One region of the Robertmurraya sp. GLU-23 genome, then DNA from elsewhere that is predicted to be linked to it. Evidence: riboswitches for the same ligand, from Rfam matches in the RefSeq annotation. Region 1 holds a riboswitch; the other holds the start of a gene.
What was found. Region 1 has a riboswitch for cobalamin ahead of ACVBAX_RS09485 ((2Fe-2S) ferredoxin domain-containing protein). Riboswitches for the same ligand answer to the same signal wherever they lie in the genome.
Positions count from the first base shown of each region.

Region 2: it holds a riboswitch for cobalamin, as region 1 does, so the genes downstream of both, ACVBAX_RS22000 (helical backbone metal receptor) here and ACVBAX_RS09485 ((2Fe-2S) ferredoxin domain-containing protein) in region 1, are expected to answer to the same signal.

Region 1 is NZ_JBRKCV010000004.1:74,032-78,363, reverse strand. It holds gene cobJ (precorrin-3B C(17)-methyltransferase) at 1-1,084, opposite strand, end outside; gene ACVBAX_RS09490 (HoxN/HupN/NixA family nickel/cobalt transporter) at 1,085-1,798, opposite strand; gene ACVBAX_RS09485 ((2Fe-2S) ferredoxin domain-containing protein) at 1,802-2,185, opposite strand; cobalamin riboswitch at 2,298-2,485, opposite strand; cobalamin riboswitch at 2,625-2,817, opposite strand; gene ACVBAX_RS09480 (multidrug effflux MFS transporter) at 2,981-4,213, opposite strand.
Region 2 is NZ_JBRKCV010000020.1:30,046-34,377, reverse strand. It holds gene ACVBAX_RS22010 (aminotransferase class V-fold PLP-dependent enzyme) at 1-1,132, opposite strand, end outside; gene ACVBAX_RS22005 (glycerol-3-phosphate acyltransferase) at 1,340-1,897, opposite strand; cobalamin riboswitch at 2,144-2,331, shown strand; gene ACVBAX_RS22000 (helical backbone metal receptor) at 2,475-3,452, shown strand; gene ACVBAX_RS21995 (FecCD family ABC transporter permease) at 3,415-4,332, shown strand, end outside.

The sequences.
Region 1 (4,332 bases):
CGGGGTTAGAGGTTGGAACTTGAAGCTTAATATGATGGTCCTGGGTATACTCCATGCATCCATCATCACCAACGATCTCAGCTAGTGTGATCATTTGCTTCGAGGTAAATTTTTTGTTCGCAACACCCGGACTAACCGACACTTCAAAGATTGATTGAATGGGGTGTTGGATGAATTCTTTTGGTTGATTTCTTTCTCCTAAAATCAGCTGTAATGCTTCATCCGCCATTTCTCTTGAGGAAGTATCGGCCACCTCCTGCTCTAACGCCCATGGCTCAGCTTCTTTTTTCAATCGTTGATGAGGTTTCAATGGTTGTTCCTTTTGACTCAATGTATACTTTCGTTGATAACCTCTTGGGGTAATCATCAAATCGTCGTAAAAGAAGGTTGACGAGTTTCCGATCAGCACGGTTGATAACATGCCAATCTCATGATTCAGCATGTCTTTTAATGTGGTTCGCGTAATACTTTGCCGTTCACGATAGGCACTTTTTACAAGTCCAACCGGTGTCTCTGGAGAACGGTATTTTAATAATATCCGTTGGGCCTCAGCAATTTGTCTTGTTCTTCTCCCACTCATTGGGTTATACAAGGCAATCACAAAATCGGCTTGTGCGGCTGCTTCTATTCGTTGTTCAATCAAGCTCCAAGGAGTCAGGTGGTCACTCAAACTGATGGTGCATGCATCATGCATGACCGGGGCTCCCAATAGGGAAGCACATGAGTTGATAGCAGAGATTCCTGGGATTACTTCAACCTCAACACCTGTGTCCTTTTTCCATTCTTTTTCCACCAACACTTCGTACACAAGGCCAGCCATTCCGTAAACACCCGCATCTCCACTAGAGATCACGGCCACTTTTTTCCCGAGCTCTGCTTGTCTCACTGCCTCTTGTGCTCGACTTACTTCTTCTGTCATTCCAGTGCTGATGATTTCTTGTCCGTCGAGTAACCCTTCAATCAGTTCCACATATGTTTTGTAACCGATGATCATATCGCTTTCTTGAAGAGCTTTTTTTGCTCGGTCCGTTATATGCTCCTCGCTTCCTGGCCCAAACCCAATGACTAATAGCTTTCCTTTCAATTACGCTCCTCCTTTCACTAATTCCACCATCATAAAAATTCCGAGTACTAAGCTATAGGCTCCTGTTACCGAACCTAATAATATAAACAACTTGTCTTTCACTCTAGCTTTCATAAATCCCCATGAAAGACAAAACGTAATTCCGATTGTAGCGATGAGTAGACCAATAACAAATAGAGTCAGTTGAATAAGGGCAACGGTTATATTATCAAGCCCCATTGCATTAGAAATTATCGCGATCTGAGTCGGACTTTCCACACCAATGCCGTGAAGAATGCCAATAATAAACGCACCAATGCCACCAAGTTTCGTAGGTGAAAGTTGATTGGTTTTTGTTCCCGATTTCACCTTAGTAGCCATGTTATGGAAAAACTCAACAACAATTCTGAGTCGACTTTTATACTCGTATTCTTTCTTTTGTTTAAAAATGGACCAAATAATAAACATTCCAAGCAAAATAAGGGTGAAGCTAACGAGCATTTCTAGTACTTTCTTAGTTGCATCCGGAAGTTGTAAACCAATATAAATAAATAGCACTCCAATAACCATCACAATCATGCCGTGTCCAATGGCATACATCACACCAAGAGTAAGCTGTTTCTTCTTTCGCTGCTCACTTCCAACCATGTCGGCAATTGCTGCTACATGATCTCCGTCGATTCCATGCCTCATGCCAATAAACACAGCAAGCAGAGCAAACATGATAAATTCCATAGGTCATACCTCTTCTTTCACATTTTTCGAGATTCCCTCAATACTATCTGAGTTTTCAGGTGCTACGATGCCTTCCTGGTCGTATGTATAAATAACAGATTCTTCTAGTATCTTTCCTTGAGCGAGATGACTCCGTACGATTTCTCGTCCCGTGTCCTCTGTAAGTGCCTTATACCAGATGCCTTCTGGATAAACGATGGTGACACAAGCATCCTTGCATCTACCATTGCATCTCGTTCTTGTTGTATGAATCTTGTCGTCCAACTCCAACTGCTTAATTTCATCACGAATCGCTTGCGTTACTTCTTCTCCCCCTTTTCTCATGCAACTACTTCCATTGCAAATCAAGATGTGATGCTTTGTCCCCTTTAAATTCCATGTTGTCATGTTTTCCACTCCCTTACATTTTTTGTAATAAAAAAGCACCCCTACAAATAGAGGTGCATAAGAACATACGGAATGTAGATCTTTCTACACATCTACCTATAGTCCCGTAGGTATGTGACACACTTTATAGGCAGGTCTCCTGGCTCTGGTTCCTTGCTTTTGTTACGTCTTCCCGATTTTACTCAGTGACTATTTGTAACAAAGCTCCCCAATACAGTGGCGGGTACCGCGACGGCTTTTCACCGTGCTTCCCTTTTAAGCAAAAGTTTTTTCTTTTGCACCTATCAAGTAAACTATGAAGTTATCAACCCAATGAATGATTTCCATAAAAAAATCCGCTCAAAGGGAATGAGCGGATGAAACGAAAGCACGAAAAGACAAATAGAATAACAGAGTCTATTCTCACCATCGAAACACCTTCTCTATTCCCGGAGAAACTGAAACGTTTAAAAGTAAGACAGGTTTCCTGACTTGTGCTTCTTCCTACTTTAAGACCTTCCCATATCCATACGAATCAGGTATGCACACAGTGGATTTCTTATTTCGTCCACACATACAGTTGCGGGTACAGCTCTGGATTTTAACCAGATTCCCTATTAAGCCATCTTGGCATCTTAACTTTCTGGAAAACTATTCAATTAAGCTAGATTCTATATTAGATGAAACGTTCTTATTTTTCAACTACTAATATCACAAACATGACAGATTTACTACTGTAACCAATTTTACAAGAATGCCCACCATTAGATGTTTAAAAAAGAAAAGACACTACCCTATTTGGATAGCGTCTATATATTATATTGAGATTTTACTAGGTTCTTCGATAGATGGTTTTACAACGGAAGCCTTTCGTACCAAAAGTAAATATGATAGAAAAGCTAAAAAGCTAGCACCAAAGATAATGGAGCCCATCGGTATGGCAGAATTCTCACCTGCAATCCCTACAAGTGGTGAAGAGATAGAGCCTAGGATAAATGGTAATAATCCTAATAAGGCCGATGCACTACCAGCAATATGGCCTTGTGACTCCATAGCAAGAGAAAACGATGTGGTTCCAATAATCCCGATCGATGCAACGAGGAAGAAGATAGGAATAACAACCATAATTAATGGAGCCTTTAGTAATAACGCCACAAGAAGAATGGCACCTGATACATTTGAAATGGTCAGACCTATGACTAAAAATGTCTTTTCCGATACCACGTCTACGAACTTCCCTACTGCCTGGCTTCCAAGAATCAAGCCAATTCCGTTCAATCCGAATAATAAACTAAATACTTGAGGAGAAACACCATATATATTTTGATAAACAAACGGTGTACCAGATACATAAGCAAAGATCCCAGCAACAATAAATCCTTGTGTGAAGGCATATCCCGTAAACTGACGATCTTTTAATAAAGTTCCAAAGTTTCTAAATGTTTGCCCAATATTACTTGGTACACGCTTCTCCGCTGGTAGTGATTCTTCCAGCTTGGAAATGACCGTGAAAAATAAAACTAGACCGACAACACTTAAAACGACAAACACTCCCGTCCAATTTGTAAAGGCTAGAATTGCACCACCTGCAACAGGAGCGATAATAGGACCTAGATTACTTACTAATGTTAATAACGCAAAAAACTTCGTTAATTCTCTACCGTTAAACTTATCCCGAACGACGGCTCTAGAAATAACGATACCACCTGCTGCTGAAAATCCTTGCAAGAAACGTGCAGCAATAAAGAAATAAATATTTGGGGCAAATGCACAAATAGCAGAGGCAATTAAATACATAATAAGGAATATTAATAATGGTTTTTTTCGTCCCTGCACATCACTCATTGGGCCGATAATTAATTGCCCTAATCCTAAACCTAACAAACAAGAAGTTAAACTAATTTGTACGAAAGATGCCGTTGTACCTAACTCTTCTACAATAGTCGGAAAAGAAGGCAAATACATATCGATGGTAAACGGACCTAAGATTGCCAGAGACCCTAGAAGCAATGCCAGCTGTATACGCTTTGTACCTGTTAAATTGTTCAAGTTCCTCTCGCCTTTCTTTTTAATATGAAGATTCATAATTTCCTAAGTTTGTAACTTAACCATTTTATAACATTGCCTTGCTAAAGTAAATTGTTTCGGTCATTGAAATATATAATAAA
Region 2 (4,332 bases), on a different contig from region 1:
AATGCTGGTGAAACACAATGGAAAGACCTGAATACGAGCCCAGTGCTTTTCCGCTAACACCTGAGGCAAGATAGATATTTGAGAGATTTAATGGGCTAGCTCCAATAGAACTAATGGCATCAAGGCAGATTTTTATATCCTTTTCCATGCAGGCTTTATGCATATCTTCCAAAGAGTTTAAAACGCCAGTGGAAGTTTCGCAATGCGCAAACCAGATCCACTCAGGGTTATGTTTGTTAAGAACCTCTTTTATTTCTATAAGAGTAAATGGTGTGCCCCACGGTATTTCGTAACTTTCAAAAGTTAAGCCAGCACGGATGGCGTGACCTTGAAGTCGCTTTCCAAACTCCCCGTTAATAAAAATAACTCCGTTCGAAAGTTTTTTCAGTTGCATGGCGATGGCATCATTCGCCAGCGTTCCAGATCCAAGAAGAAGCTGGCAATTTGCCGCTTTAGTTAATCTCAGTAGTCTTTCTTTTACAGAGTTAAATAATGTTAGAAAGGCTTTGGAACGATGAGAAAGGGGTGGACTCATAAGTGCTTTGGTCACATCATCCGCTACCATAGTGGGTCCGGGTATAAACCGGCTCGAAGATATCCCGATGCGTGAAGAGACTTGTTTTTCAAAGGTGTCTCTAGTGATATACATAGGATGGAATTGTGCATCTTCTGTTCCGACTGGATCGTGAAATACAGTAAAACCAAGTTGTGTATACAGCTTTGTTTGTCTGGTGGTTCCTGAAATAACCGCTGCGTCGTATCCTTGTTTAATACAGTAGTTGGCTAATAATTGTGAAAGTCCTAGAAACACTCTGCCGTTACGATTCTTTGCATCAACCGCGAGGAGGCGAATTTCGCACAATAGATGTGCTAGAAAAGGAAGATGCTCTTCTACAGGACCAATCTTTTTATCAATGGAAAAAGGTCGCTTGTCTCGAACTGCAATCATTCCAATGAGTTGTTTATTCTTTAAGCAAATAAGGTACGTATTTTCAGCGTGAAAAGGGTCAACTCTTCTCTCTGTATCAGACTTTGGATGTTGTGGGATCTCTTCGACAAAGGTACGATAATTTAGTTTGTGTATTTGCTCCATTTCTTCTTCGCTTCTTGCAATCTTAAAAAGCAAGCCCATTTGGTTTCCCCCTATACTCTTTCTTTTATATTGGCTGTTTTCGTAAAGTTTGTTGTTTTGGAAAAATCCCAGAAGCCGGATTTTTCCCCGCATAACGCTGAGTTTATTGGTCTATTTGGAGAGTAGCTCTTTTCTAAGGAGGATAAAATCCTGATTGGCTGCTGAAACATATAGTTTAATTCTGACAAAGTGTATAGCAACAATGTTTTAGAAAAGAGCCTTTATATTTGTTCGATGAGCAAAAAGAATCGTGATTATTGTGAGTACGATTATTCCGACGGATGTGTATGTATAAGTTTCAATAAAGAAATAGATCGGAAGAATGCATAGGCTTAGTAGACCAGACATAGTAAAGCTGCGGAACAAGGGATATGTGAGGCCGAAGCTTACGAGAATGACAATGGTTACGGTCGGTTCAAAAGCAATGATTCCTCCGAGAAAACTAGAGATCCCTTTTCCTCCCTTAAAGGAAAGGGTGATGGGCCAAATATGTCCTATAAGCACCAATAGGAATCCAACTAATTGAATCTCCTCTGAAAAGCCTAGCATTCTGCCAAGAAGGATAACCGCCGCTCCTTTAGACGCGTCTCCTAAAAAGGTAGCGACAAAGGCCGTCTTATTTAAACTTCGCCCGATATTACGAGCACCTACGTTTCCACTACCTACCTCCCGAATATCAATCTTTCCAAACAGTCTTCCAATAATGTATCCAAACATGATGCATCCAATAAAGTAGGAAACGAAGAAATAAACCACTACTACCATAGAACATGACCTCCGCGCTCTGTTGTATATATTCCATATTATGCTAAGCAAAACCTCTTCACAATAAGAAGTTACTGTCCACCCCAGACGGACAAAACAACCCCAAGTGTCCACGAGCGGTGACAGACACCCTCCGTGGACATTTTGGCCATTTTGTCCACGAAGGGTGTCTGTCACCTTTTTGTTAAAAAGGGGTTGCGTTTTTGGGGTTTTGTTGGTGTATAATCAGACGTAGCAGAAAATTTCATAATTCGACTAGTAGTAGGTGTCTTCATAACTGAAGACTTAAAAAGGAAGTTGGTGAAATTCCAACGCGGTCCCGCCACTGTAAATGGGAGCAAGCTGCAAGTAATGCCACTGTACGTGAACGTATGGGAAGGTTGCAGCAAGCAATGACCATAAGCCAGGAGACTCGCCTATTGCTATGCACCGAATTTCCTACGAGGATAGGAGTGGTGTGGCAGACTGTTACCTATTATTTTATTTCCAATTAGTGTAAAACGTCTATCATACCAGCATCTTCCTGCCTCTGTAGGAAGATGCTTTTTATTTTGTACATATCACAGGGGGAAAGAACATGCGTCAAAAATTTTACGCACTATTTGCATTACTCGTACTATCACTAGGAATTCTTGCTGGTTGTGGGAGCACAACTGAAAACACAGAAGAAAACCAAAACACAGAAGGTCAAACGGAACAAAGTGAACAACAAGCCGCCTTCCCACTTACACTTACAGATGCTTTAGACAATAAAGTGGTAATAGAAGAAGAGCCAAAGACCATTGTTTCATTAATTCCAAGTAACACAGAAATCGTGTATGAGTTAGGTCTAGGTGAGAAAGTAGTTGGTCTCTCTGATTATGACAACTACCCAGAAGAAACGGCTAAAGTTGAAAAAGTCGGCGGCATGGAATTTAATGTGGAAAAAATTGTTTCATTAAATCCTGATATCGTCTTAGCACATGAATCTTCCGCTTTATCTGCAGAAGCGGGGCTTACTCAATTAAAAGATGCTGGAATCACCGTGTTTGTTGTGAACGACGCAGTGAATTTTGAGGAAGTGTACGAAACCATTAACCTCATCGGACAAATGACCGGAACAACAGAAGAAGCAGAAGCATTAACAACTGATATGAAAACCAAGCTTGAAGAAATTAAGGAAAAAGCGGCAACTGTTACTGAAAAGAAAAATGTATTTGTAGAAGTTTCACCAGCACCAGACATTTACACACCAGGGAAAAACACGTTCATGGATATTATGCTTCAAGTGATCAATGCAGAAAATGCAGCAGGAGATCTAGATGGCTGGGCGAGCATCGACCAAGAATCGATTGTTGAGAGAAATCCAGACGTGATCATCACTACGTACGGCTACTATTCAGAAGATCCTGTAGGTCAAGTAACTTCTAGAGAAGGCTGGACGGATGTGACTGCCGTGAAAAATAAGCAGGTTGTAGATGTTCATTCCGATCTTGTCACACGACCAGGGCCAAGGCTCGTTGAAGGGGTAGAGGAACTTGCAAAAGCCGTATATCCGGAAGTATTTAATAACTAATCGAATAGCAGCCTACTTAATGGGTGCCTCGTTTCTCCTATTGGCTATAGTACTAGGCATCTCACTAGGAACCGTGAAAGTTCCAGTTTTAAGTACGATTCAAATATTACTTTCACAACTTTTTCCGTTTGTTTCACTAGATGGAATTGACCAAATGCATGTCAACATTGTTTCGAATATTCGCCTGCCAAGAGTCATCTTAGCAGGACTTGTTGGAGCGGCTCTAGCTATTGCTGGAGCTGCCTTTCAAGGTTTACTCAGAAATCCACTGGCAGACCCTTATACATTAGGAGTTTCCTCGGGTGCTTCAGTTGGAGCAGTTGTTACATTGTTTTTTCAACTGTCCCTTCCAGTCATTGGGGCATTTACCCTTCCTGTTCTCAGTATTTTGTTCTCTTTTATCACTATTTTCCTCGTTTTAGGTTTTGCACAAAAAATAGAGCGATCGATGCGGGTGGAGACGATTATCTTAACAGGAATCATTTTTAGTTCCTTTCTCGGTGCCCTTATCTCATTAATGATTGCCTTAACAGGTGAGGAGTTGCGTCAAATTATTGGTTGGCTACTAGGAAGCGTTTCCATGAGAGGGTGGGTATACATAAAAATTATTCTCCCATTCTTCCTTATAGGATCAGCTATCTTAATTTTTAACGGTAAAGAATTAAATGCGATGTCGTTTGGAGAGGAAAGAGCTCATCATCTAGGAGTGAATGTCCAACGAAGAAAGCATATTATTTTGATGGCGGGCTCCATGTTAACTGGCAGCGCAGTAGCTGTTTCAGGTACGATTGGTTTTGTTGGATTGGTTATTCCTCATTTAGCAAGAATGCTTTGGGGACCAGATCATAAACATCTACTTCCGTTATCGGTTCTTACTGGT